DNA from 4 places in the Streptomyces bacillaris genome. Region 4 is predicted to be linked to each of the others. Evidence: riboswitches for the same ligand, from Rfam matches in the RefSeq annotation. Region 4 holds a riboswitch; each other region holds the start of a gene.
What was found. Region 4 has a riboswitch for cobalamin ahead of metE (5-methyltetrahydropteroyltriglutamate--homocysteine S-methyltransferase). Riboswitches for the same ligand answer to the same signal wherever they lie in the genome.
Positions count from the first base shown of each region.

Region 1 (6,948 bases), 5.4 Mb from region 4:
AGCGGGCGGCCCGCGCGATCCCCATGTTCACGATGTCGGTGCGCCGGAGGTTGATCTCGGCCGGTGACCCGGCGCCCTCGCAGATCACCGCGTCGTACGTGGACCGCAACTGCTCCAGGCAGTCCGTGACCGTCCCGAGCAGGGCTTCCTGACGGCCCCCGTGATACCCCCTGGCGCTCATCTCACCGACGGGCTTCCCCATCAGCACGACCTGACTGGACCGGTCGCTGCCGGGCTTGAGCAGCACCGGGTTCATCAGGGCCGTCGGCTCCACCCGGGCGGCCTGGGCCTGCATGGCCTGGGCACGGCCGATCTCCGCGCCCTCGCGGGTGACGAAGGAGTTGAGGGACATGTTCTGCGCCTTGAACGGCGCGACCTTCACGCCCCGGCGCACCAGCCAGCGGCAGATGCCCGCCGTGACGACGCTCTTGCCCGCGTCGGAGGTCGTCCCCGCGACCAGCAGCCCGCCGCCGCTCATGCCCGCCTCCGTTCCCGTACCGCACCGCTCGATGCCGTACCGCTCGCGCCCACGCCTGTCATGCCCGCCCCCGCTTCCGTGCCGCGACGAGGTGCCCGGCCACCAACCGTCCCGCCACGCACACCCCCAGGGCCAGCGCGCTCACCCGTCGCGAGAGCCGTACGGCCCGCTCGATGTCGCTGCCCCGGACCTCCCGCCCGGACGCCCCGTTCAGTACCGGCCGGTGCTCCACGCGCCCCGCGTACGCGAGCGTGCCGCCGAGCCGTACGCCGAGCGCCCCCGCGAACGCCGCCTCCACCGGGCCCGCGTTCGGGCTCGGGTGCCGGTGCGCGTCCGCCTTCCAGGCGCGTACCGCCTCCGCGGGCCGCCCGCCGGCCACCACGGCCAGCGCGGCGGTCAGCCGGGCGCCCGGCCAGCCCACCATGTCGTCCAGGCGGGCCGAGGCCCAGCCGTAGCGGCGGTAGCGGGGCGACTTGTGGCCGACCATCGCGTCCAGCGTGTTCGCGGCCCGGAAGCCGACGAGCCCCGGGACTCCGCCGATCGCGCCCCACACCAGCGCGCCGACGACGGCGTCCGAGGTGTTCTCCGCGACCGACTCCACCACCGCGCGGGCGATCCCCGGCCCGTCCAGGGCCTGCGGATCGCGCCCGCACAGATGCGGCAGCCGCTCCCGGGCCACCTCCAGGTCCCCGGCGGCCAGCGCGCCCCCGATGGCGCGGGCCTCCCGGCCCAGCGACGTACCGCCGACGACCGACCAGGTGGTGGCGGCGGTCAGCGCGACGGCGAGCGCGGGGCGCCCCCGTACGGCACGGGCGGTCAGCGCGGCGGCCCCCACGGCGCCTCCGGCGCAGACGAGGGTGTGCAGCGCGCCCCGGCCCCGGTCGTCCCGCCACAGCAGCGACTCCACGCGCGCGGCCACCCGCCCGAAACCGGCGACGGGGTGCCCCCGGCGGGGGTCACCGAGCAGGGCGTCGGCGACGAGCCCGGCTGTGGCGCCGTACGCGAAGACGCGCCCGGCACGCAGAGGAGCGCGGTCGGCGCGTACGGGAAGGCGATCGGCGCGCAGGGGAGCGCGATCGGCACGCACGGGGTCAGGCCGTCGTGGGGCGGGAGGTTCCGGCGTACGGGAACAGCGGCACGTACGGGAACAACGGCAACGGCGGCAGTTGCGGCGCTCGGCGGCCAGGCATGGCGTCAGGTCCTTAACTCAGGGTCCGCGCCCTGGTTCGACGTGTCCGGCGACGAGAGTCTCCTGGCTCCCGGATCCGCAGTTCCCCCGGCCTTCCAGCCCGCGTGCGGCGGGCCGTGACTCCGGTGTGGGGGAGTGCTCCCCGGTGACAGTGGCGGGACCGCGCCGGATTCGCACCGGCTTCCTCTCCTGTCGCCGTAATGGCCCAGGCAGTCCACCACGCTGCGAGAACGGCCGTCAACTTGCTGTTGACCTGCGGAGGCCCGGTGTGCGCAGACGCACACGCGGACGCGCAGCGGGCCGGACACACGGTGGTGTGTCCGGCCCGATGGAGTGGGTCGGCGCGGGTCAGGCGACGATCAGATAGATGCCGTACGCGACCGCCGCCACGCACGCCGCGAAGGCGGCGTACGCGCCGGTGCGCGCCAGCGCTGCCGTGCCGCCGGAGGCGGCGGGGGTGGTGCCGTCGGCCGGGGCCGAGAGCTTGGAGAGGGCGACGATGCCCAGGGTGAAGACGCCGACCAGTGCGACGGTGACGACGAGACTGACACCGAAGACGGAGGCGAGAGCTGCCCAGTCGATTTTCATGCGGATCTGTCCTTACACCGTGGCCGCGGGGCGGGGCGTGTCGTCGGGCGCCGCGGACGGGGCCGGGATGGTGGTCGAGAGGTCGGGGACCGCACCGGCGGTGGGCGGCGGGGCGACCGCGGCCATGGCGGTGGTGACGACGCCCTGCGGCTCGTCCGCCGACGTGGCCTCGGTGTCGTTGACGTTGGTGTGGTCGACCGGCTCGCGGCGCGAGGCCACCCAGATGGCGAAGGAGCCGCCGACGAGGATGACCGCGGTGGCGGCCACGCCCCACGGACCCTGCTTGGTGAGGAACTCGGCACCGGCACCGACCAGGGCGGCGGCAGGGAGCGTCAGACCCCAGGCGACGAACATCCGGGTGGCGGTGGACCAGCGGACCACGCCGCCCTTGCGGCCGAGGCCCGCGCCCATGACGGCGCCGGAGCAGGACTGCGTGGTGGAGAGCGAGAAGCCGAGGTGCGAGGAGGCCAGGATGACCGTGGCCGCGCTGGTCTGGGCGGCGAAGCCCTGCGGCGGCTGGAGGTCGGTCAGGCCCTTGCCCATGGTGCGGATGATGCGCCAGCCACCGAGGTAGGTGCCGAGCGCGATGGCGATGCCGGCCGAGACGATGACCCACATGGGCGGGTTGGAGCCGGGGGCCAGGACACCGCTGGTGACCAGCGCCAGCGTGATGATGCCCATCGTCTTCTGGGCGTCGTTGGTGCCGTGGGCGAGCGAGACGAGACCGGCGGAGGCGATCTGCCCGGCCCGGTAGCCCTTGGCGGTCGACTTCTGCTGGTTCGGGTCGGTGACGTTCCGGTTGATCCGGTACGTGAGCCGGGTGGCCAGCATCGCGGCGATACCGGCGACCAGGGGGGCCGCGATCGCGGGCAGCAGCACCTTGGTGACGACGGTGCCGCCATTGATCGAGGACCAGCCGGCCGACATCACGGCGGCACCGATCAGACCGCCGAACAGGGCGTGGGAGGAGCTGGACGGCAGGCCCAGCAGCCAGGTCAGGAGATTCCACAGGATGGCGCCGACGAGCGCCGCGAAGATGACCTCTGTTCTGATGCCGTCTTCGTTGACGATCCCGCCGGAGATCGTCTTGGCGACCTCCACCGACAGGAACGCGCCGATCAGGTTGAGAACGGCGGACATGGCCACCGCTGTCTTGGGCTTCATCGCGCCGGTCGAGATGGTGGTCGCCATCGCGTTGGCGGTGTCGTGGAAACCGTTCGTGAAATCGAACACGAGAGCTGTTACGACCACAATCGCAAGCAGCAGCGTGATGTGTTCCATTTACCCAGGCAATCGTTCGACGTCAGTGGCTCGTGGACCGTAGGCAACCTGGGTGAACGGAAGATGAACTGAGCGGGGCGCCGTGGTGTCTCCAACCGGAGTGCGCCGGTTCCGTTTGTGTGCGCGAGGGGCTGTGCGGGGCCCCTGGGGCACCGGCTGGGCTGCCCTTTACCCCTCGTTGGCGAAGACTTTGACGGACGGTCCCGGGCCCGGAAGAGATCCCCGTCACGTGGGGGATCACGTTCCGCTTCCGGGCCGTCACCCCTACGCTCGCCCCATGAGCGAGCAGCAGCCGGAATCCGTCGCCCGGGCCTGGCGGGAGGTGGTCGACACCGCCCGCCGCAGCGCCGCCGACGGGCTGGTCGTCGGCACCTCGGGCAATGTCTCCGCCCGGGTCGGGGACCTGGTCCTGGTGACCCCCAGCGGGGTGCCCTACGACCGCCTCGGACCGGAGGACGCGGTCGGCGTCGGACTCGACGGCCGCCAGGTCCTCGGGAAGCTCCGGCCGACCAGCGAACTCCCCCTCCACCTCACGGTCTACCGGGAGACCGACGCGGCTGCCGTGGTCCACACCCACGCCGTGCACGCCACCGCCGTCTCCACGCTCGTCACCGAGGTGCCGCTCGTGCACTACGCGGCTGCCATCCTCGGCGGCCCCGTCCGCACCGCCGCCTACGCCCGCTACGGCACCCCGGAGCTGGCCGACGCCATGCTCACCGCCCTCCGCGGCCGCACCGGCTGCCTGCTCGCCAACCACGGCACCGTCACCCACGGCGCCACCCTCGACCAGGCCTACGAGCGCACCGCCCAGCTGGAGTGGCTCTGCCGCCTCTGGCTCACCGCGAACGCCGTACCGGGCCTGAGCCCGTCCCTGCTCAGCCGCGCCCAGCTCGACGAGGTGACGGAAGCGCTGAAGGGATACGGACAGCAGGGCTGACGGCCCACCCCCTCCGTCGCTCCATGCTCCCGGCCCCCCGCGTCCCCTTGGCCCTCCGTGCCCCCTGGCCGCCTGGGTCCCCGGCCCCGCGCCCCTGGCTCTCCGGGCTCCAGGCCCCGCGCGCCCCTCGGCCGTCCGCGTCCGTGGCCGCCGCGGCCCCCGGCCGGCCGGGGGAGTGGGCGCCGCACCGGACGGCCCCCGCCCACTGGCACCGCGCCGCCCGCCCCACGACACTGAAGCGGTGCGCCCGGCAACTGCGACGGCAACGGCCGTCACCACGATCCTCGGCGCCGGCGCGGCAGCGGTCGCGGCCGGCCGGTACGCCAGCGACGCCGCCCTCAAGGCGGCCCCCGGACGGCCCCTCCCCGCCGACCGCAGGCTCACCGTCCACGCCACGGCGCCCGGCCGGATCACCCTGACCCGCTCCCTCACCGCGCTCCGCCCCGGTACGTACGGGATCGAGGGCCCCGGCGTCCACGCGGTGGTCGGCCCCGTCGTCGAGGGGGCGGAGACCACCGCCGACACCGTCGTCCGCAGGCTGGAGCAGATCGACACCGGCACCCTGGAGCCGGGCGACAAGGTCCGCCTCACCCCCGAGCTGTACCGGGGCGACCCGGGCAGCGCCCTCGGCCTGGAGCACCGGGAGGTCGAGATCCCCGGCGAACTGGGCGGACTGCCCGCCTGGTGGGTGCCCGGCAAGCGCGACACCTGGGTCATCACCGCACACGGGCTCGGCACCACCCGCGACCACCCCATGAACCTGATGGGCTTCCTCGCCGACCGTCACCTCCCCGTGCTGGACCTCGCCTATCGGGGAGACCCCGGAGCCCCCCGTCCCGCCGACGGCCTCGGCCACCTCGGCGCCTCCGAGTGGCGCGACCTGGACGCGGCCATGCGCTTCGCCGTCCGCTACGGCGCCCGGCGCGTGATCCTGTACGGCTGGTCCACCGGCGCCTCCATGGCCCTGCACGCGGCCGTCAGCTCCCCGCTCCGCGAACGGATCGGCGGCCTCGTCCTGGACTCCCCGGTCCTGGACTGGCAGACCACCCTGCGCGCCCTGGCCGTCGCCCGCGGGGTCCCCGCCGCCCTGCTGCCGCTGGCCGTCCGCGCCGCCCAGGGCCGGACCGGGATGGCCTCCGACCCGCTCCTGGACCCGGCCCTGCCCGACGCGCTGCCCGCCCCGACGCTGATCCTGCACGGCCCCGACGACACCATCGCCCCCTGGGGCCCCTCCCGGGAACTGGCCGCACGCCGCCCGGACCTGATCAGCCTCCACGCCGTACGGCAGGCTCCGCACGCGTCGATGTGGAACGCCGACCCCGGCCGCTACGAGGAGACCCTCCGGCGCTTCCTCACGCCCCTGATGTGAGGTGATGCGGGGATCGGTCCCTTTGGTCACCGGGCCCCGCGAAACGGTGCCGGTAGCGGGGAAACGCCTTCCGTTTGGGCTTTCGGGCCGTCAGGGGCAAGACTGCTCCCGTGACGTCCCGTACCCCGCGCGACTCCAGGCTGCGACTTGTCCGCCCGCGACCCCTCGCCACCGCCCGCAGGGCCGTGTCCACCCGGCGCACCAGGCCGGCCCCCCGGCCCCCCGAGGGCACCCCTCCCCGCACGGAACTGGCCCGCCAGGCCAGGGCGGTCCTCGCCGACGCCGTGCGCATCGCCCACTGGGCGGCCGGCGCCCCGGCCCCCGGCAGCTCCGCCCCGCTCGCCGCCCAGGCGCTCGAACGGGCCGCGACCGCCCTGGAACTCTCCCCGGCCCAGGTGCGCGCGGGCTGGGACCGGGCCCGGCTGGCCGGCCTCATCGAGCTGCACGGCGACACCGCCCGCCCCGGCTGGCGGCTGCGGGCCTGGGACCGGGACGACTCGGCCGTGCTCCGCGGCTGGGTGGCGCTCTTCGACGCCTGGTCGCTGGTCCACGCGGCGCCCGAGGGCATCGAGACCGGCGCGGTCGCGGAAGCCGTCGAGGCCGTGCCCCAGGTGCTCTCCCTCCTCCAGCTCTCCGCGGGCCCCGTTCCCGTGCCCGCCCTGCTGGACCTCCTCGCGCAGCGCATCGCCGAACTCCAGGAGGAGCGCTGCGAAGTGCCGTACGGGGCCGGCCGCGCGCCCCTTGAGAGCGCTCCGGCCGACGGACGCCCGGCACCGGCGCCGACATCCGTGCCCGCGCCCGCTCCCGCGCCTTCGGCCGACCGGAACGCCGACCTGGACGCCCTGCTGCTGGACTGGGCCCTGGAGGGCCTCGCCGCCGTCGGAGCACTGACCCTCGGCAACGGCCACGCCACCCTCACCCCGCTCGGCAACTGGGCGGTCTGGGTCAAGCTGGAACAGATCTGCGTCGCCGCCCAGAGCCCGGCCGGGAACATCGAGCAGTCCGCCGCCGACATGCTCCTCGGCTGCGCCCGGCTCACCCCCGGACCGGCCCGCGACGAGTACCGGGCCTGGCTCGCCGCCCGTACGGTCGGCAGCGCCGTCGCG
Region 1 is NZ_CP029378.1:6,378,149-6,385,096, forward strand. It holds gene DJ476_RS27735 (cobyric acid synthase) at 1-478, opposite strand, end outside; gene DJ476_RS27740 (cobalamin biosynthesis protein) at 537-1,502, opposite strand; cobalamin riboswitch at 1,725-1,853, opposite strand; gene DJ476_RS27745 (hypothetical protein) at 2,016-2,255, opposite strand; gene DJ476_RS27750 (inorganic phosphate transporter) at 2,268-3,536, opposite strand; gene DJ476_RS27755 (class II aldolase/adducin family protein) at 3,814-4,473, shown strand; gene DJ476_RS27760 (alpha/beta hydrolase) at 4,715-5,842, shown strand; gene DJ476_RS27765 (hypothetical protein) at 6,028-6,948, shown strand, end outside.
Region 1: it holds a riboswitch for cobalamin, as region 4 does, so the genes downstream of both, DJ476_RS27740 (cobalamin biosynthesis protein) here and metE (5-methyltetrahydropteroyltriglutamate--homocysteine S-methyltransferase) in region 4, are expected to answer to the same signal.

Region 2 (6,948 bases), 4.1 Mb from region 4:
ACCCGAGTGTGATCCCACATGGTGGATGGTTGGTGACCGTCATGCGGACAGAGCGGGGCGGCCGGGCCCTTCCGGGAGGTAGACGACGGTGGGGGCGCCGGTCTTCGGATGGGTGCTGACCTCGGCGGCGACGCCGTACACCTCGCCCAGCAGCTCCGCCGTGAGCACCTCTTCCGGGGTGCCGGAGGCGACGACCCGGCCGTCCTTGAGGACGTAGATGCGGTCGCAGTAGTACGCGGCGAGGTTGAGGTCGTGCAGGGCCAGCAGGTTGGTGGTGCCGAGGCCCCGGACCAGGGAGAGGATCTCCAGCTGGTAGCGGATGTCCAGGTGGTTGGTCGGCTCGTCCAGGACGACGAGCGCGGGCTGCTGGACCAGGGCGCGGGCGACCAGGGCGCGTTGGCGTTCGCCGCCGGAGAGGGAGGCGAACGTACGGGGTTCGAGCGCGGCGATCCCGACCCGCTCCAGGGCGTCGGTGACCAGGGCGGTGTCGGCGGCGCTGTCCGCCTCCCAGAACCGCTTGTGCGGGGCGCGGCCCATGGCTACGACCTGGCCGACGGTCAGCTCGAAGCCCGCGTGGCTCTCCTGGGGGACGGTGGCGATGCGGCGGGCGCGGGCCTTCACGGGGAGGGTGGCGAGGTCGTCGCCGTCCAGGAGGACCTGGCCGTGGGTGGGGCGCAGGGTGCCGTAGACGCAGCGCAGGAGCGTGGTCTTGCCGCTGCCGTTGGGGCCGACCAGGCCGACCGTCTCGCCGTCGGCGGCGATGAGGTCGACCGCGTCGACGAGGTGGCGGCCCTCGCCGGTCCCGTACGAGAGGGCCTCGGTGCGCAGGGTGGTCACGGGCGGGCTCCTTCGGGCGGTGTGGTCACGCGGGTGGCCTCAGCCGTACGTACGGGGCTCATGCCGGTGCCCCTTCCGGTCTGCGCCGCAGCATCCACAGGAAGAACGGGCCGCCGGTCAGGGCCGTGAGCACGCCGACCGGGATGTCCTGCGGGGCGGCCAGCGTGCGGGCGGCGAGGTCCGCGAGGACCAGGAAGACCGCCCCGCCGAGCGCGACCACCGGCAGCAGCGCGCGGTGCGAGGCGCCCACCGCCATCCGGGCCATGTGCGGGACCATCAGCCCGACGAAGCCGATCGCCCCGCTGTACGCGACGAGCGCCCCGGTCATCAGCGAGGCGAGGACGAAGACGGCGGCCCGGAAGCGGGCGGTGTCCAGGCCCAGCACGGTCGCGCCCTCCTCCCCCACCAGGAGCAGGTCGAGGGGGCGGGCCAGGGTGAGAAGGACGGCCGTACCGGCGATCAGGGCGATCACGGGGAGCGCGAGCATGTCCCAGCGGGCCGCACCGAGGCCGCCGAGGGTCCAGTAGAGGACCTCCTGGAGGTGGTCGGCGCGGGCGGAGGTGACCAGGATCAGGCTGGTCAGGGCGGAGAGGATGTAGGAGACGGCGACCCCGGCGAGGACCAGCCGGTTGGTGGTGAGGCCTCCCCCGCCGCGCGCCAGGGTGTAGACGAGCAGCAGCGAGAGCAGCGCCCCGGCGAAGGCGGCGGCGGGGATCGTGACGGTGGTGGCGAGGGAGGCGCCGATGCCGAGGACGATCACCAGGACCGCGCCGGTGGAGGCCCCGGAGGAGACGCCGAGGAGGAACGGGTCGGCGAGCTGGTTCCGTACGAGGGCCTGGAGGACCGTGCCGATGACGGCCAGTCCGGCGCCGACGACGATGCCGAGCAGGACCCGGGGCAGCCGCACGTCCAGGACGATCGTGCGGAACGGGCTCGCGTCCGCCCGCCCGGTCAGGATGTCGATGACCTGGCCGGGCGGGATGCGGACGGAGCCGAGAGCGAGGGCGGCGACCACGGCGGCTGCGAGGAGGGCGGCGAGGACGCCGACGACCAGGGTGTAGCGGAGCAGCCGCCGCGGTGCGGGGGTGCGGCAGGTCACGGGGTGGTGGCCGCCGGGTGGAGCTGGGCCGCGAGCTTCTCGACGGCGGCGGGGACGCGGACACCGAGGACCACGTCGGAGAGCGGCATCACCGCGAAGCGCTTGTTCTTGATGGCCGGGACGTCCGCGAGGGCCGGGTCGGTGAGGAGGCGCTTCTTCTTCTGTTCGACGGTGGTGGAGCCGTAGTCGTAGATCACGATCGCCTCGGGCTTGCGGGCGACGACGTTCTCCCAGGAGGCGTCCCCGAAGGACTTGTCGAGGTCGGCGAAGATGTTGGTGCCCCCGGCGCGCTTGATCAGCTCGTTGCCGATGCCCTTGCCGCCCGCGGTGAACGCGGTCTTGTCGCCGCTGTCGTAGACGAAGACGGGGAGCGGCTTGAGGTCCGCCAGCTTCTTCGCCGTCGCCTCGTTGTCGGCCTTGGCCTGCTTGATCCAGGCCTCGGCGCGGTCGGTGACGCCGAAGGTGCGGCCGACCTCGCGGATCTCCTCGTAGAGGGTCTCCATCGGGGTGTCGGCCTTCGCGCAGCTCTCGGTGTTGAGCCGGGTCTCGATGCCGGCCTTCTTCAGCGCCTCCCGGCCGCGCCCGTCGCCCGCCGCGAACGCGCTGGCGTAACCGCCGTAGACGAAGTCGGGGTTGGTGGCGAGGACCTGCTCGTAGGAGGGGTACTCCTTGGCGATGACCGGAACGGAGGCGTAGTCCTTCGCGTACTTCGGCAGGACCTTGTCGTCGAGGTAGGCGGTGCCGACGAGGGACTTGGTGAGGCCCAGCTCCAGCATGATCTCGGTGACGTGCTGGTTCATGGTGACCACGCGCTTGGGCGGGGCCTTGTACGTGGTGGTGACACCGCAGTTGGTGACGGTGTACGGGAAGCCGTCGCTCTTCTCCGCGGCCTCGGGCTTGCCCTTGGCCTCGGTGGAGGTCTCCGAGGAGGAGCAGGCGGTGAGGGCGAGCGGGAGCAGCACGGCGGCGGCTATGAGCGCGGGGGTGCGCCGGGACATGGCGGGGCCTCTCCGGGGGATTTCCGCGTCCCCTGGTCGATGCGGGAGAAGGCGGCGGGCCAGTTCCTGGCTTCCGGGCCGCCCTTCCGCGCGGAGTCGTCCACCGGGGAGTCGTCCGTACGGGAGGGGGCCCGGTCACAGTGGCGGGACCGTGCCGGATTCGCACCGGCTTCCTGGTTCCCGCTGCCTTGTGTTCGGGTCTGGGGTGCAGTGTGCCAGACGGGTCCGGAGGGTCGGCGGGGCCCCCGGGAAGGAGCGGCGAGGCTCAGTACGCCTCGACGACCTGCACGTCTTCCTCGGTGATCTCGCCGTCCACGATGCGGTACGAGCGGAACTGGAAGGGGCCCGAGCCGTCGGTGTCGGCGGTGGAGACCAGGACGTAGTGGGCGCCGGGCTCGTTGGCGTACGTCACGTCGGTGCGGGAGGGGTAGGCCTCGGTCGCGGTGTGCGAGTGGTAGATGATCACGGGCTCCTCGTCGCGGTCGTCCATCTCGCGGTAGAGCTTGAGGAGGTCGCCGGAGTCGAACTCGTAGAACGTGGGCGAGCGGGCGGCGTTGAGCATGGGGATGAAGCGCTCGGGGCGCCCGGTCCCGGCCGGACCCGCCACCACGCCGCACGCCTCGTCGGGGTGGTCGGCGCGGGCGTGGGCGACGATCTGGTCGTGGAGCGCCTGGGTGATGGTCAGCATGGCGCCAGGATAAGACCGACCGGGAACCGGGGGGTGGGAGAAGGAGCGGGGCTGGGTGCGTGCAGATGCAGGGCGGAGGATTGAGTCAACGCGATGGGGTCTCCCCTGTTCGAGCGAAGCCGAGAGCTTGGGGAAGTTGGTGATTGACGACAACGCCGCAGATGCGCGTGCCCAGCCCCGCGACGCCGCCCCCCGGTTGCCGGTCGGTCTGAGCATGCGGGCCCTCGCGTACCGGTGGGTGGTACGTGAGGGCCCGCATGGTGGACGCCGGGCCGTGGGGGGAAGGGGAGTGGCCGGGGCGCCCGGGAGGAGGGCCGGTCCAGGGCCCGGGGTGATCGGGCCCGCCCTCGGGGTCGTAGGGGGGGTGGGTGGTGGTCGACGGCCCACCCTCGGGGTCGGTGCTCGGCGCAAGCAGGTGGGATGCTCGGCGGAGCCCGGGTCAGCGCTTGGCGAAGGCGGTGTTCTCCGGGTTGCGCGACTTGAGCACCAGGTAGGAGACGCCGAGGACCAGCGCCCAGAGCGGGGCGCAGTAGAGCGAGATCCGGGCGTCCTTGTCGACCGCCATCATCACGATGACCATGCCGATGAAGCAGAGCGCGAACCAGCTCGTGTACGGGGCGCCCGGGGCCTTGAACGAGGAGTGCGGGAGCACGCCCTGGTCGGCCAGGCGGCGGTAGCGGATCTGGCTGATCAGGATCATGATCCAGGCCCACATGCCGGAGATGGTCGCGAAGGAGACGACGTAGTTGAACGCCTCGCCCGGCCACTGGTAGTTGATCCAGACGCCGACGAGCATCAGGGCGGCGGAGAAGGTGGTGCCGGTGAGCGGCAGGCCGTTCTTCGTCAGCTTGGTGAAGGCGCGCGGGCCCTGTCCGTTCATGGCCAGGTCGCGGAGCATGCGGCCGGTGGAGTACATGCCGGAGTTGCAGGAGGAGAGCGCCGCGGTCAGGACGACGAAGTTGACGATGGCGGCGCCGATGCCGAGCCCCATCTCCTCGAAGGCCTTCACGAACGGCGAGACGCCCGGCTTGAAGGTGGACCACGGCACGACCGACAGGATCATGATCAGGGCGCCGACGTAGAAGACGGCGATGCGCCACGGCACGGTGTTGATGGCCTTGGGCAGTACGGTCTTGGGGTCCTTGGACTCGCCCGCCGTGACGCCGACGAGTTCGACGGCGAGGAAGGCGAACATGACGATCTGGAGCGTCATCAGCATGCCGCCGATGCCGTTCGGGAAGAACCCGCCGTCGTTCCAGAGATTGGAGACGGTCGCGGTGTCGCCCGCGTCGGAGAAGCCGATGGTCAGGACGCCGGCGCAGATGAGGATCATGCCGACGATCGCGGTGACCTTGACCATGGAGAACCAGAACTCCAGCTCACCGAAGAGCTTCACGGAGATCAGGTTGGCACCGTAGAGAATGACGGTGAAGACGAGCGCGGAGAGCCACTGGGGAATGTCCCACCAGTACGTCATATAGGTGGCGGCGGCGGTGACTTCGGTGATTCCGGTGACGACCCAGAACAGCCAGTACGTCCAGCCGGTGACGAATCCGAAGAAGGGGCCGATGAATTCGCGCGCGTACTCCGAGAAGGAGCCGGACACCGGGCGGTACATGAGCAGTTCGCCCAGCGCCCGCATGATGAAGAAGATGACCAGGCCCGCGAGGCAGTAGGCCAGGATGAGGCTGGGTCCGGCCCGGTCGATCGCTTTGCCCGCGCCGAGGAAGAGCCCGGTACCGATGGCTCCGCCGATGGCGATCATCTGAATCTGACGGGCTCCCAGACCTCGCTGGTACCCCTCGCCACTGGTCTCGGCCGCCGCGGCGCCCGCGCCGGGCTTTCCGCTGTCGGCCTGTCCCTCGTCGACCCGTGCCGATGTCATGTGTGGTGCGCCTTTCTCCACGCCGATCCGCGCCCTCAAGGCTGCGGATCAGGTCCTGATCCCCCCGGATATGGATGGAGTGCCACCGGCGTTCGGCCGGCTCGTGGCGACCCCCGGGAACAGGGGTGGCGTCCCCGGGCGATCGTGAAGATTTATCACGGCCGTCACAGGACACCGTGGGACATTCTGTGGCGCACCCCACAGATAAAAGCGGACAAGAAACCCCATCCGCCAGGAAAGGCACTTATGTCTTGGGGCGATCATTACCCGGATCTGAGCGTCCGTTGAGCGAACGGAGTGTGCGCGGAGTATGCGCGGACCGGCCCGGGACGGGAGCGGCCCCGATTACGGCATCAGGGTTTCGACGAGCGTTTCCTGGAGCGCGCCGAGCCAGAGATAGGCCATCACCATGGGCTTGCGCGGGTCGCTGTCGGGGAGCCGGTAGAGCGAGCCGTTCTCGCCCTCGTCCTCGTCGGAGACCTCCAGCCGGGTGCCGATGGTGAGGCGCAGGTCGTTGAGCGCGCCGAGCCAGGCGCGGCACTCCAGGGCGGTGAGCGTGAGCACGGCCGCGCCGTCCCCGGCGGGCGAGAGGGCGTCCAGCGTCCGTACGACGGCGAGGGCGTCCTCGCGCTTGCGGGAGCGCAGGTCCATCTCGGTGAAGCGGCGGAACTCGGCGGACAGCTCCCGCAGCTCCTCCTCGCTCGTGCCCTCGGGGGCGGACCCGTCGGGGCCGCCGTACGCGTCGGGGAAGAGCCGGGCGAGGGCCGGGTCGGAGGGCGGCTTGCTGGGCCCTTCGGCGAAGAGCGCGGCGAGCGGGTCCTCACCCTCGGCGGGGGTGTCGCCCGGACCGATCAGTTCGAGCAGCTGCACGGCGAGGGAGCGCAGGATCGAGATCTCGACCTCGTCGAGCGCGACGGCCGCGCCGCCGCCCGGGGTGGCCTCGAAATGGCCGGCCATGGATTCTCCGATGGTGGGACGGACGGGGCAGGGACGCCGGGGCGGCGGTCGCGGCCCCGGGGCCGGGGGCTAGTTGCGGTCCTGGGTGAGGGTGGCCCACAGCCCGTAACCGTGCATGGCCTGGACGTCGCGCTCCATCTCCTCGCGGCTCCCGCTGGAGACGACGGCGCGGCCCTTCTGGTGCACGTCCAGCATGAGCTTGTGGGCCTTGTCCTTCGAGTAGCCGAAGTAGGCCTGGAAGACATAGGTCACATAGCTCATCAGGTTGACCGGGTCGTTGTGGACGAGCGTCACCCACGGGACGTCCGGCTCAGGGACCACGAAGGTCTCCTCGGCCGAATCGGGACGTTCGATCTCCAGCGGGGTAGCAACGCTCACCTGTCCCATGCTGCCACCCGGACGGGTCCGGCGCACAAACGGACCCCACATCTCGTCACTTTGACGAATAGGGGGTAGCATCCCAGCCATGAACTCAGCGGACCTC
Region 2 is NZ_CP029378.1:5,107,536-5,114,483, reverse strand. It holds gene DJ476_RS22215 (ABC transporter ATP-binding protein) at 40-837, opposite strand; gene DJ476_RS22210 (FecCD family ABC transporter permease) at 896-1,936, opposite strand; gene DJ476_RS22205 (ABC transporter substrate-binding protein) at 1,933-2,934, opposite strand; cobalamin riboswitch at 2,975-3,169, opposite strand; gene DJ476_RS22200 (Mov34/MPN/PAD-1 family protein) at 3,200-3,622, opposite strand; gene DJ476_RS22195 (amino acid permease) at 4,062-5,507, opposite strand; gene DJ476_RS22190 (DUF2017 domain-containing protein) at 5,853-6,464, opposite strand; gene clpS (ATP-dependent Clp protease adapter ClpS) at 6,534-6,851, opposite strand; gene DJ476_RS22180 (nicotinate phosphoribosyltransferase) at 6,931-6,948, shown strand, end outside.
Region 2: it holds a riboswitch for cobalamin, as region 4 does, so the genes downstream of both, DJ476_RS22205 (ABC transporter substrate-binding protein) here and metE (5-methyltetrahydropteroyltriglutamate--homocysteine S-methyltransferase) in region 4, are expected to answer to the same signal.

Region 3 (6,948 bases), 6.4 Mb from region 4:
ACCCCGAACGCGACGGCTTCGTCCTGCACACCCCGCACGCGGGCGCCCAGAAGTTCATGCCCAACACCAGCCCCGCCGGGGGCCCCAAGACCGGAGTGGTCGCCGCCCGGCTCCTCGCCGACGGCACCGACCACGGGGTCTTCCTCTTCCTCGCCCCGCTCACCGATGCCGTGGCCGCGCTGCCCGGCGTACGGGTGCGGCGGCTGCCCGCCCGGATGGGCTCCCCGGTCGACCACTGCCTCACCTCCTTCGACCGGTACTTCGTCCCGCGCGAGGCGCTGCTCGCCGGGGAGCAGGGGCGGATCGGCGCGGACGGCCGGTTCACCAGCCGACTGGCCAACCGCAGAAGGCGGTTCCTCCTCTCCATCGGGCGCGTCACCCCCGGCAAGCTCTCCATGAGCGCCTGCGCCGTCGGCTCCGCCCGGGTCACCCTCGCGATCGCGATCCGGTACGCGGGCCACCGGCTGGTCTCCGGGGCGCGCGGCGACCGGCGGGTGCCCGTCTACGCGCACCGCAGCCACCACGGCCCGCTCGCCGGGGCGATGGCCACCGTCTTCGCGATGAGCCTCCTGCACCGCAGGGCACTGGACCGCTGGGAGTCCGCCCCGGCTGCCGACCGGGCCGAGGCGGAGCGTCTGGTCGCCGTCGCCAAGGGGTGGATCACCTGGCAGGCGCGCGGCGTCATCGTCGAGTGCCGGGAGCGGTGCGGGGCGCAGGGGCTGCTGGAGAACAACGGCATGACCGAGCTGTTCACCGGAATCGAGGGGGCGATCACCGCCGAGGGCGACAACCTCGCCGTCCACGCCAAGGCCGCCGCCGAGATGCTGTTCGGCGTCACGGTCCGGGACGAGGAGGAGGGGGACGGGCCCGGCGACCTGGACGACCCGCACTTCCTGGGACGGCTGCTCGCGGCGGTGGAGGACATCTGGTTCGACCGCGCCCGGGAGCGGATCAGCGCCGCCCCGGCCGGGGACCCGCTCGGCCGGTGGAACGCCGCCTCGGGCCCGGCGCTGCGCGGGGTGGAGGCGTACGGCTACCGGCAGGCGGGCGAGGCGTTCGAACAGGCCGTGGCCGCACTGCCCGAAGGACCGGCCCGCGAGCGGCTCACCGAGCTGCACCGGCTCTTCGCCCTCCGGTGGATCGCCCGCAACAGCGGCGACCTCCTCGCCGCCGGACGGCTGACCGCCGGACAGGTGTCCGCGCTGCCCGACGCGGAGGAGCGGCTCATCGCGACCGTCGCCCGGCACGCCCCCGAGCTGGTGCGGTCCTTCGCGCTGCCGGAGCGGCTGATGTCGGACTGGCCGATCGCCGGACCCGGTTACGCGGACGCCTACGACGACCCGGAGGGGCCCTGGCACCGGGACCGCGGGCCGGCAGGGACCGGGGCGGGCGCTTCGGGCGGGAGCGGCAGCCGCACGGGAGAGGGGAGCGGCACCCGTACGGGCGCCGGGGCCGGGCGTCGTACGGCGGATTTCCTGCGGCCCGCCTGTGGCAGCAAGCGGCGGCGGCCGCTGCGCGAGAAGGTCGCGGCGCTCGGGACGCGCGGGGTGCTGCTGGCGTACTGGGGGACCACATCCGTGCTCTCCCGGTGGTTCGAGAAGCCGCAGGTGGGCGCAGATGAATCGGTTCGCCCCAGGGCGTAACCGGAAGATCTTCATCCAGTTACTTCGGCGGGGGCTGATTTCAGCCACCCGCCCCGCGTCAAGCCCCCGATGGGTTGATGAAGCCGTCGGCGGGCCGATGAACCGATGAGAGGAAACGCCGTGCAGACCCAGACCATCCACCCGAAGATCACCGAGGTACTCACCGGGACGTTCAAGGTGCCCGCGGCCGAGATCCTGCCGGAGTCCACGATGGACAGCCTGGAGATGGACTCCCTGGCCGTCGCGGAGTTCGCCGTCATCATCAAGGAGACCCTGGGGGTCACCGCCGACTCCGAGAAGCTCTACAAGGACGCCACGCTCGCCGACATCACCGCGTTCATCGACGCGGCCGTCGGCGGCGAGGCGGCGGGCAGTGCGGTGCCGGTGAGCAACACCCGATGAACCGACCCGCCATCGCCGTCACCGGCCTGGGCATGATCACCCCGGCCGGCCACACCACCGACACCACCTGGGACGGCGTCTGCCGAGGCGGTTCCTTCGCCCGCACCGTCCCCGAACTGCACGGCTGCGCCGTCGACTTCGCCTGTACGGTCACCGGCATCGACCTGGACGGAGCGGTCGGCGGCCGCAGCGCCTTCCGGATGGGCCGGTACGTCAAGTTCGCCGTCCTCGCCGCACGGGAGGCGGTGGCCGACGCCGGGCTCGACCCCGCCCACTGGGACGGCGCCCGCGTCGCCGTCGTCGTCGGCACCAGCAGCGGAGGCTCCGCCGGACTCACCGAACAGGCCGTCGCCCTGGAGCGGCGCGGCCCCGAGGCCACCTCGCCCTCGGGCATCCTGCTCACCATCCCGAGCATGCCCGCGGCCGAGATCGCCATCCAGATGAAGGCCACCGGCCCCAGCCTGGCGCCCTGCACGGCCTGTTCCTCCGGGGTGACCGCCCTCTCCGTGGCCCGCGACATGCTGGCGCTCGGCCAGTGCGACATCGCGATCGCCGGGGCCACCGAGTCGATCGTCTTCCCGGTCGCCATGACCGGCTTCGCCCGCTCCGGCGCGGCCGCCCTGCGGGACGCGGACGGGCCGGAGGGCGGCGACCCCGCCCGCCTCTGCCGCCCCTTCGCCGCCGACCGGGCCGGGCTCGTCATGGGCGAAGGCGCCGCGATCATGGTCCTGGAGCGGGCGGCGGACGCCCGGGCCAGGGGAGCGGCCCCCCGAGCGCTGCTCGCCGGCACCGGCGCCACGACCGACGCCCACCACCCGACCTCCCCGCACCCCTCCGGGGCGGTCGCCCAGGCCGCCGTGGAGGCGGCGCTGAGGGACGCGGGCTGGCGGGCCGAGGACGTGGAGCACGTCAACGCGCACGGCACCTCGACGCCCCTGAACGACGCGACCGAGGCCGCCCTCATCGGCCGGGCCTACCCGCACCGGCCGCCCGTCACCGCCCCCAAGGGCGTCCTGGGCCACTGCATGGGGCGGCCGGGGCCATTGAGGCGGGGCTGACCGTCCTGACGCTCCAGCACGGCATCGTCCCGCCGATCGCCAACCTGGACGCCCCCGACCCCGGGTTCGCCATCGACTGCGTCACCAAGACCCCGCGTGAGGTGCCCGTACGACGGGCCGTCAGCCACTCCTTCGGGTTCGGCGGACAGAACGCGGTGATCGCCCTGGAGGCCCCGTAGACCGTCCGACAGGCCCCCTGAGGGGCGGCCGGGCCGGTGCGGCGGGACGATCCCGCGCCGCACCGGCCCACGGGGGAGCGGCCCGCGCACCGGCTCCGACCTGGGCGAAGGCCCGTGATAGCTTGCCGGGGCCAGTCGAACCCCGGCGACGGGGTCAGGGAATCCGGTGCGAGACCGGAACTGACGCGCAGCGGTGAGGGGGACGGGCGGGGCCACGGCCACTGGAGCACCCACACGCTCCGGGAAGGCGTCCCGCCCGGACGAACCCGAGTCCGAAGACCTGCTGGCACCCGCGCCCCGCACCCGGGGCACGGAACCGTACGACGGGCTCCGCGGCTGGGCCCAGAGACAACCGAGGTCCTCCGTGCTGCCCCAGGCCACCCCCGCCCCGATACGTACCGCCGCCCTCCTCGCGGCCGCCGCCGTCCTGCTCACCGCCTGCGGCGGCGGGACCACCACATCCTCCGCCGAGGGCGGCGACCAGGCCGACGGCTTCCCCGTCACCCTGAAGAACTGCGGGCGCACCGTCACCGTCAAGGCGCCGCCCCAGCGGGCCGTCTCGGTCGACCAGGGATCGACGGAGATCCTCCTCTCACTGGGCCTCGCCGACCGGCTCGCGGGCACCGCCACCTGGAGCGACCCGGTCATGAAGGGCCTGGAGAAGGCCAACGCGGGCGTCGAGCGCATCTCCGAGAACCGGCCCTCCTCGGAGAAGGTCCTCGACAAGGAGCCCGACTTCCTCTCCGCCTCCTTCGCCTCCACCCTCGCCAAGGGCGGCGTCGCACCGCGCGAACAGTTCGAGAAGCTGGGCGTGCCGACCTACATCTCGCCCGCCGACTGCGTCGGCAAGGACAACAGCGGCGGCGGCGACGGAGCCCGTACCGCGCCCCTCACCATGGACAGCGTCTACACCGAAGTCCGGGAACTCTCCCAGGTGTTCGGCGTCCCCGAGCGCGGCGACGCCCTGGTGAAGAAGCTCCAGGAGCGGGTCGCGAAGGCCACCGAGGGCATCGACGGCTCGAAGGCCTCCCTCCTCTACTGGTTCTCCGACTCCAAGGCCCCCTACCTCGCGGGCTGTTGCGGCGCCCCCGGCGTCATCACCAGGGAACTCGGCGCGAAGAACGTCTTCGACGACACCCACGACGAATGGCCCCAGATCAGCTGGGAGACCGTCGCCGACCGCAACCCCGACGTCCTGGTCATCGGCGACCTGAGCCGCACCATGCAGACCGCCGAGAGCGCCGAGAAGAAGATCGAGTTCCTGGAGTCCAACCCGGTCACCAGGACCATGGACGCCGTGAAGAACCGCCGTTACGTGCTGCTCAGCGGCCAGGCCATGAACCCCACCATCCGGACGGTCGAAGGACTGGAGCGCGTCGCCGCCGGGCTGCGCGACTTCGGACTCACGGGGTGAGCGCCGGCCACCCGACGGCGAAGACGTCCCCCGGGGCACGGCGGGTGGGCGCGCCGTTCCAGGCGCTGCTCTGGACCGGCGGACTCGCGCTCCTGCTGCTCTCCACAGCCGTCGCCGTCACGATCGGGCCCGCCCGGATCTCCGTCCCCGACGTCTGGTCCGCCGTCGCCTCCCACCTCGGCTTCGGCACCTCGGAGCTGAGCCCGATCCGGGACGGCATCATCTGGAACCTGCGCATGCCCCGCACCCTGCTCGCCGCCGTGTGCGGGGCCGGGCTCGCGGTGTGCGGCACGGTGATGCAGTCCCTGCTGCGCAACCCGCTCGCGGACCCCTTCGTCCTCGGCGTCTCCTCGGGGGCCTCCACCGGGGCGGTCGTGGTGGTCGTCCTCGGGGTCGGCGGGGGAGCGGTGTCGCTCTCGGCCGGGGCGTTCGTCGGGGCCCTCTGCTCCTTCGCCCTGGTCCTGCTGCTCAGCCACACCCTCGGCGCCACCACCGACCGGGTGGTCCTCTCCGGGGTCGCCGCGATGCAGCTCTTCTCCGCCCTGACCTCCTTCGTCGTGATGACCTCCGCCGACGCCGAGCAGACCCGCGGAGTGCTCTTCTGGCTGCTGGGCTCGCTCAGCGGGGTCGGGTGGGGCGAAGTGGCCCTCTGCACCGCCGTCCTCGCCGTCTGCCTGGTGATCTGCCTGGCCCACGCCCGTACGCTCGACGCCTTCGCCTTCGGGCAGGAGGCCGCGGCCGCGCTCGGTGTCGACGTCGCCCGCACCCGGATCGTGCTGCTGTGCACCACCGCCCTGCTGACCGCCGCCCTCGTCAGCTCGGCCGGGGCGATCGGCTTCGTCGGCCTCGTCCTCCCGCACGCGGCCCGCGCGCTCACCGGCTCCGGCCACCGGCGGCTCCTGCCGGTCACCGCGCTCGCCGGGGCGATCTTCCTCGTCTGGGTCGACACCCTGGCCCGGACCGTCCTGGACCCGCAGGAAGTGCCCGTCGGAGTGGTCACCGCGCTGATCGGCGTCCCCGCCTTCGTCCTCGTCCTGTACCGCACCCGGAGCGCCTCATGAGCCCCACCACCGGCGGCGGCCTGCGTGCCGAACGGGTCGGCCGGAAGGCGGGCGGGCGGCTCATCCTCGACGGCGTCGACATCACCCCGCCACCCGGCGCCACCGTCGGACTGCTCGGCCCCAACGGCTCCGGCAAATCCACCCTGCTGCGCATCCTCGCGGGGCTCCTCGCCCCGGACACCGGCACCGTCACCCTGGACGGCGACCCGCTCACCGGCCTCGGCCGCCGCACCGTGGCCCGCCGGATCGCCGTGGTCGACCAGCACGCCGTCACCCAGGTCGACCTGAGCGTCCTGGATGTCGTACGCCTCGGCCGCATCCCGCACCGCCGCGCCTGGTCCGCCCCGGACCGCGGTGACGAGGAAGCCGTCACCGACGCCCTGCGGCGCACCGGGCTCACCGACCGGGCCGCCCAGTCCTGGCACACCCTCTCCGGCGGCGAACGCCAGCGCGTCCAGATCGCCCGCGCTCTCGCCCAGCAGCCCCGCGAACTCCTCCTCGACGAGCCCACCAACCACCTCGACATCCAGCACCAGCTGGAACTGCTCGCCCTGGTCGCCGCACTGCCCCTGACCAGTGTCGTCGCCCTGCACGACCTCAACCTGGCCGCGATGTTCTGCGACCGGATCACCGTGATGAAGGCGGGCCGGGTCGTCGCGGGCGGCACCCCGGCCGAGGTCCTCACCGAGGAGCTGATCGAGGACGTGTACGGGGTCCGTGCGGTCGTCACCCCGGACGGGCCGGAGGGACGACCTTCGGTACGGTTCCTGCCGCGTCGGTAGCCGTCGGGGTCCGGCATGAATGCCGGGCAGGAGGCACCGGTCCCGGACAGCCCGCCGGGCGGACCCGTCGTACGGGCCCGCCCGGAGGTCGAGGACATGGGAGCGGCCTTCCGGCCGCCGGAAGGAGGTGCCGTCAGCGGCGGCGCCCCTGGCCGAACTCGCCACCGGCGTCCTTGCCGGTGCCCATGTCCTTGCCGTCCGCGTAGTCGATCTTCTCCTTGCGGATCTCGGCCGAGACTTCCTTCTGCTCGGTGACCCGCTCGGTCTCCAGCCGCACCCGCTCCACCGGGACGGCCTCCTTGCGCACGGTGGCGCGCTCCGCGTGCAGGGTGACCTCCACGTCCTGCTCGCCGAAGTCCGTCGTACCGGTCACCTTCTCACCGGGCTGCAACGGCTCGCGGACCACCCG
Region 3 is NZ_CP029378.1:7,448,425-7,455,372, forward strand. It holds gene DJ476_RS32530 (acyl-CoA dehydrogenase family protein) at 1-1,643, shown strand, start outside; gene DJ476_RS32535 (acyl carrier protein) at 1,764-2,045, shown strand; partial or broken gene DJ476_RS32540 (beta-ketoacyl-[acyl-carrier-protein] synthase family protein) at 2,042-3,282, shown strand; cobalamin riboswitch at 3,398-3,584, shown strand; gene DJ476_RS32545 (ABC transporter substrate-binding protein) at 3,647-4,696, shown strand; gene DJ476_RS32550 (FecCD family ABC transporter permease) at 4,693-5,757, shown strand; gene DJ476_RS32555 (ABC transporter ATP-binding protein) at 5,754-6,539, shown strand; gene DJ476_RS32560 (PRC and DUF2382 domain-containing protein) at 6,673-6,948, opposite strand, start outside.
Region 3: it holds a riboswitch for cobalamin, as region 4 does, so the genes downstream of both, DJ476_RS32545 (ABC transporter substrate-binding protein) here and metE (5-methyltetrahydropteroyltriglutamate--homocysteine S-methyltransferase) in region 4, are expected to answer to the same signal.

Region 4 (6,948 bases):
GAGGCGCCGGTGACCTCGATGCCGGGGGTGAGCGTGACGTCGGGCCAGTCGCCGCCGAGGCTGCGGCGGTACAGCTCGTCGTGGATGTCCCCGAGCGTGTCCCCGCTGACGCCCTTGTAGAGCTGCCACTGGCTGGGCAGCAGCCGGTCCCGGGTGGCCTGCGGGAGGCCGTGGAAGTAGCGGGTGTAGTCCGGGGTGAACTGCTCGAGGCCGATCTTGCTGTACTCCATCGGTGCGAAGGCCGGGGTACGGGCGAGCCAGGTGAGCCCCTCCGCGCCCTCGGGCCGCAACCTCAGCAGATCCAGCAGGACTTCGGCGCCCGACTGCCCCGACCCGACGACGGTGATGTGGCGGGCGGCGAGCAGCCGGTCCCGCTGGGCGAGGTAGTCGGCGGAGTGCAGGACGAGGGGTACGGGGTCGGCGGCCAGGGCCCTCAGCGGCTCGGGGACGTACGGCGCGGTGCCGACCCCGAGGGCGAGGTGCCGGGCCTGGGCGAGCCCGCCTCCCAGCGTCTCGCCGTCCGGGCCGAGCCGGGTGAAGTCGACGGCGAACGCGTCCTCCCCCGCGTCCCAGGCGATGGTGTCGACGCGGTGGCCGAAGTGGGTGGAGGGCAGTTCGGTGCTCACCCAGCGCAGGTAGTTGTCGAACTCGGAGCGGTGGATGTGGAAGCGCTCCGCGAAGTAGAACGGGAAGAGCCTGCGCCGGGTCTTGAGGTAATTCAGGTAGCACCAGGGGCTTGTGGGCTCCACCAGGCTCACCAGGTCCGCCAGGAAGGGGACTTGAAGAGTCGCTCCCTCGATGAGCAGTCCGGGGTGCCAGTGGAAGGCGGTGCGCTGCTCGTGGAAGGCGGTGCGCAGGCCGGGTACGCCGTCGGCGAGGGCGGCGAGCGAGAGGTTGAAGGGGCCTGCACCCACCCCCAGCAGGTCGAGAGGCGGTGTTCGCGGTGCGGGCGTCATGCGGTTCCTCCAACGGATTTCGTGCGCGTCGGCAACGTCATGGCGACAGCCTTTCCTCGGCGGGGGCGGCGGTATCGCCTCCACCGCCTTCGCTGTGGTCATCGCCGCCGTCTCCTTCTCCGCTCGCCGCCCGTTCCGCCGCCTCCGCCACGAGATCGAGCAGCGGCAGCAGGTCGGCCGTCGCCGCGACGGGGTGCAGGAGCGTGGCCTTGAGCCAGAGCCGGTGGTGTCCGTCACCGTCCTCGGCCACCGCCCGCCCCAGGACTGCCCGGCCGTCCAGGAGCAGGGTGCGACGGACCTCCGCGACGACGGCGTCCCCGGCCTCCGGTCCCAGTGCGTCGGCCACGACCGGCCGGAACAGCACGGTGCTGATCCCGATCGGGCCCGGCCGACGGCGCAGTGCGGGCCGGGCGTCGACGGCCCGGCCGAACTCCTCCGCCGTACGTACGCAGTGCTCGACCAGTTCGCTCAGTCCACGGCGGCCGAGCGCCCGGAAAGTGGCCGCGATCTTCAGCGCGTCGGGGCGCCGGGTCGTGCGGATCGAGCGGCCGAGCAGGTCGGGCAGCCCGGCCTCGGTGTCGTCGTCGGCGTTGAGGTAGTCGGTGCGCAGGGAGAGCGGGGCGAGCAGGGCGGTGTCCGCGACGGCCAGCACTCCGGCGGCGACCGGCTGCCAGCCGAGCTTGTGCAGGTCGAACGTTACGGAGACGGCGCGGTCGAGCCCCTTGAGCAGGGGCGCCAGGCGCTCGCTGAAGAGGAGAGGCCCGCCGTATGCCGCGTCGACGTGGAGTTCGGCTCCGTACCGCTCCGCGATGTCCGCGATCTCGGGGAGCGGGTCGATCCGGCCTTCGTCGGTGGTCCCGGCGGTGGCGACGACCAGGGCCGGCGCGCCGTCGAGTGCGGCCAGGGTGCGGTCGAGGGCAGCGGGGTCGATGCGGCCGTCGGTGCAGGGGACGACGACCGGGGCGGGGAGGCCGAGCATCCAGGCGGCCCGGTGGACGCTGTGGTGGGCGTTGGCGCCGGTCATCACGCGGAGGGGGCCGGGCGCGGCCCGTTCGCGGGCGAGGAGCAGGGCGACCAGGTTGGATTCGGTGCCGCCGCTGGTGATGAGGGCGTCGGGGGCGGGGGCGTCCGGGTGGACGAGCCGGGCCAGGGCGGCGGTGGTCAGCTCCTCGATCACCCCGGCGGCGGGCGCCTGGTCCCAGGAGTCCATCGAGGGGTTGAGGGCTGCCCCGGCCACCTCCGCCGCGACCGCCACGGCGAGGGGCGGGCAGTGCAGATGGGCGACGCAGGCGGGGTCGGCCGGGTCGGCGGCGCCCTCGGCCACCGCCCGTACGAGATCCGCGAGGGCCGCCTCGGCGCCGACGCCCTCCTCCGGCAGCACCGGGTCGCACAGGGCGGCGGTCCGCCGGGCCACGGCATCCGGACCTCCGGCGGGCAGGGGCCCGCCCCGGGCGCGGGCGGCGGTCTCCAGCGTGTCCAGGACGACCGAGGTCAGGGCGCGCAGCCGGCCGGGCCCGTCGGCGCCGCCTGCGAGGAGGTCTCCCGTACCGCCGCGCTCCAGGGGGAATTGGGCGGGGCCCTGAGCACGCTCCATGGCGAAGCCCTTCGATCGGAGTGCAAGATCCACAACCGGGATTCGCTGGTTAGGCTAACCTAACTCCCCCGTCGGGGAAGAATGCACTCCGGCCACCCGCCCCGACCGGCCGGGCTTCCGAACGAGCGTGCCCCCGACCGAAGTCGGGGGCAGCGGGTCTCAAGTGCGGTGACCCGGTACGGAAACGGCGGTGGCCGCTCCCGCACCGGGGCGGATCATGCCGCGTCGGTGGGCAGCTCCGCGCGGATCTCCCGCGCGGCGGCGACCAGGTTCTCCAGGGAGGCCCGGGTCTCGGGCCAGCCGCGGGTCTTCAGGCCGCAGTCGGGGTTCACCCACAGCCGCTCAGCCGGGATGGCCTCAAGCCCCTTGCGCAGCAGGGCCGCCGCTTCCTCGGTGCTCGGGATGCGCGGGGAGTGGATGTCGTAGACGCCGGGTCCGGCCTCGCGCGGGTAGCCATGGGCGGCCAGTTCGCGGGCGACCTGCATGTGGGAGCGGGCGGCCTCCAGGCTGATGACGTCGGCGTCGAGGTCGTCGATGGCCTGGACGATGTCACCGAACTCGGCGTAGCACATGTGGGTGTGGATCTGGGTGTCCGGCCGCACCCCGGAGGTGGCGAGGCGGAAGGACTCGGTCGCCCACTCCAGGTACGCGGCGTGCCCGGCGGCGCGCAGGGGCAGCGTCTCGCGCAGTGCGGGCTCGTCGACCTGGATCACCGAAGTACCGTTCGTCTCCAGGTCGTTGACCTCGTCGCGCAGGGCGAGGGCGACCTGGCGGGCGGTCTCGCCGAGCGGCTGGTCGTCGCGGACGAAGGACCAGGCGAGCATGGTGACCGGCCCGGTGAGCATGCCCTTGACCGGGCGCTCGGTGAGCGACTGCGCGTACGCCGTCCAGCGCACGGTCATCGGCTCGGGGCGCGAGATGTCCCCGGCGAGGACCGGCGGGCGGACGTAGCGGGTGCCGTACGACTGGACCCAGCCGTGCTGGGTGGCGAGGTAGCCGGTGAGCTGCTCCGCGAAGTACTGCACCATGTCGTTGCGTTCGGGCTCGCCGTGGACCAGGACGTCGATCCCGGCCTTCTCCTGGAAGGAGAGGACCTCGCGGATCTCGTCCTTGATGCGCTCCTCGTACCCGGCCCCGTCGATCCGGCCGGCCCGCAGGTCGGCGCGGGCGGTGCGGAGTTCGGTGGTCTGCGGGAACGAGCCGATGGTGGTGGTCGGCAGCAGCGGCAGCCCCAGGTGGGCGCGCTGGGCGACGGTCCGCTCGGCGTACGGCTGGGAGCGGCGGCCGTCGGCGTCGGTGATGGCCGCCGTACGGGCCCGGACGGCCGGGTCGCGGGTGATGGGGGCGTCGGCGCGGGAGGCCAGGTCGGCCCGGTTGGCGGCGAGTTCGGCGGCGATGGCCTCGGTGCCCTGGGAGAGCCCCTTGGCCAGGGTGACGATCTCGGTGGTCTTCTGCCGGGCGAAGGCCAGCCAGCGCAGCACCTGCGGGTCGATGTCCTGCTCGGCCGTGGCGTCCAGCGGGACGTGCAGGAGGGAGGAGGAGGCCGAGACGTCGACGTGGTCCGCGAGGCCGAGGAGCGTGCCGAGGGTGGCGAGCGACTTCTCGTAGTCGTTGATCCAGATGTTGCGGCCGTTGACGACGCCCGCGACCAGCCGCTTGCCGGGCAGTCCGCCGGCCGCCGCGAGGTCGTCGAGGTTGGCGGCGCCGGACTCGGTGAAGTCCAGCGCGATCCCCTCGACCGGGGACTTGGCCAGGACGGGCAGGGCCTCCCCGAGCCGCCCGAAGTAGGAGGCGACCAGCAGCTTCGGCCGGTCGGCCAGGGAGCCCAGCTCGCGGTAGGCGCGGGCGGTGGCGTTCAGCTCGGCCGGGGTGCGGTCCTGGACGAGGGCGGGCTCGTCCAGCTGCACCCACTCGGCGCCCGCGGCCCGCAGGTCCGCGAGGACCTCGGCGTACACGGGCAGCACCCGGTCCAGCAGGGTCAGCGGCTCGAAGTCGGCGGCGACGCCGGGGGCCGCCTTGGCGAGCAGGAGGTAGGTGACGGGGCCGACCAGGACCGGGCGCGGGGTGTGGCCGAGCGCCAGGGCCTCCTTGAACTCCTCGACCTGCTTGGCGGAGTCGGCGGTGAACACCGTGTCCGGGCCCAACTCGGGTACCAGGTAGTGGTAGTTGGTGTCGAACCACTTGGTCATCTCCAGCGGCGCCACGTCCTGGGTGCCGCGGGCCATGGCGAAGTAGCCGTCGAGGGCGTCCGCGTCGACCGCCGCGCGGTGCCGCTCGGGGACAGCGCCGACCATGACACTGGTGTCCAGGACGTGGTCGTAGTACGAGAAATCACCGGTCGGCACTTCGTGGACGCCGGCCTCGGCGAGCTGCTGCCAGGTGCCCCGGCGCAGTTCGGCGGCGGTCTGCCGGAGGGTGTCCGCGTCGACGCGGCCCTTCCAGTAGCCCTCGATGGCCTTCTTCAGTTCACGGTTCTGACCCTGGCGGGGGTAGCCGTACACGGTGGCCCGTGCTGCCGCGGCTGCGGGCTTCGCTGTCACGTGACTCTCCTTCGCGAGCATGTCTCCAGCTGTTCCCGGAACGGAACGCGGACGCGAAGGAGTGACGGATCGGGCGGAAACACGACACGCTGACCGTGTCCGTCCACCCGACGGTTACGCCGACCCGCCCACGAGGTCACCGGGAACTCCGCACACGAACGGTCGCGTGCGGGCAACGGGCAGGTCTTCGGACTCGCGGGCACGTCTGCCGGGGGCAGACACCTAGTGGCCGTCGCTTCCCAGACCCGTCCGGGTCCAGTGCGTATGACGGCGGTCGTTCCCGCTCACCGCTGCGGGGCAGTCCCGGATTCCCACCGGGTTCCCTCTTACGACGCTCCCGTCCGGCTGACGGGGCGAACCAGCTGCACCGGTCACCCTAAGCGGACGACCGCCGGGCGCACACCGTTGTTCACACTTCGGACGGTGATATGAGACACGGACTCCGTACGGAGGGCGCCCGGCGGCTTCGGACGGCCCGGATTCCGCTCCTCTTCGCCCGTTCGCTGACTTCCGGTCAGCTCGTGGTGGCACGGTGACACAGATGTAACCGAATGGCGTAGGCGAGGCGGAACCACAGAGCGTCACAGGCCGTTCTTCTTGCCAATACACGGCCGCCGACCCGCGGCGGCGAGGAGAGAAGGGGAGCGCTGTATGAAGAAGACAGTCGGCTGGGCCCAGGACGGCGACGGCTGGACGATCACGGTGAACGGCACGCAGTACCGGGCCGTGGAGCGCGCCACCGACGGGCGCGTGGACAACTATCTGGTGCGGGGCAACGACCTGAGCGCCGAGTGCCCGAGCCTCGGCCATGGGCTCGGCCTGATCCGGGCGCACGAGTCCCGGAGCTGACCCCGGCAGGGCCCGACGACGAGGTGCGGCGCCGCCGCCCGCGCCTCGCCCGGCCCGCCACCCCTTGTCCGGGCCCCCGCCCACGGGCCGGGGCCCATCAGCGGCGCCGCACCACCCGACGCCTCCGGGATGCCGAGGCGCCCCTCAGCCCCTCGCGCCGCCCGGCGTCCCCGGCCCCTGCCGCAGCAGGTACGTGTCCATGATCCAGCCGTGCCGTTCGCGGGCCTCGGCGCGGACCCGGCTGATCCGGTCCGCGACCTCGTCGAGCGGGCCGGAGACCAGGAGTTCGTCCGGGGTGCCGATGTAGGCGCCCCAGTAGATCCAGAGCCCCCGGCCCGTCAGATGGGTGAAGCTCTCGTGGCCGTCGAGCATCACCACGATGTCGCCGTCGTCGTCCGGGAACCCCTCCGCGAGCCGTCGGCCGGGGGTGATGTGGATCGGGCGGCCGACCTGGTTCAGGGACGTACGGTGGCGGGCGGCGAGGGCGGAGACGCTGCTGATGCCGGGAATCACCTCATGGCCGAATTCCACCGTTCCCCGGTCCTGGATGTCCTCCAGGATCGCCAGGGTGCTGTCGTACAGGGACGGGTCGCCCCAGACCAGGAACGCCCCGCACTCCCCCGGTGCCAGCTCCTCGATGATCAGGCGTTCGCAGATGTCGGCGCGGCGGTGGCGCCAGTCGTGGACCGCCGAGGTGTAGCGCCCCCGGTCGTCCTGGGTGCGGTCCCGCCAGGGGTCCTCGGCCTCGACGACCCGGTAGGGGCCGGTGAGGTGTTCGGCCAGGATGTCCCGTCGCAGCCGGGTGAGGGACTCCTTCTCACGGCCCTTGCCGAGCACGAAGAAGACCTGCGCCCGGCGCATCGCCTTGATCGCGGCGAGGGTCAGGTGGTCGGGGTCGCCGGCGCCCATGCCGATGACGAGGATGTGGCGTGGTGGTGCGTCGCTCATGTCGGCCGATCATGCCAGGACGGGCCGGCCGGGCCGGGCAGGGGGCGAGGCGGCCACCGCA
Region 4 is NZ_CP029378.1:1,002,808-1,009,755, forward strand. It holds gene DJ476_RS04200 (lysine N(6)-hydroxylase/L-ornithine N(5)-oxygenase family protein) at 1-956, opposite strand, end outside; gene DJ476_RS04205 (pyridoxal phosphate-dependent decarboxylase family protein) at 994-2,550, opposite strand; gene metE (5-methyltetrahydropteroyltriglutamate--homocysteine S-methyltransferase) at 2,766-5,090, opposite strand; cobalamin riboswitch at 5,252-5,468, opposite strand; gene DJ476_RS04215 (hypothetical protein) at 5,742-5,939, shown strand; gene cobF (precorrin-6A synthase (deacetylating)) at 6,084-6,887, opposite strand.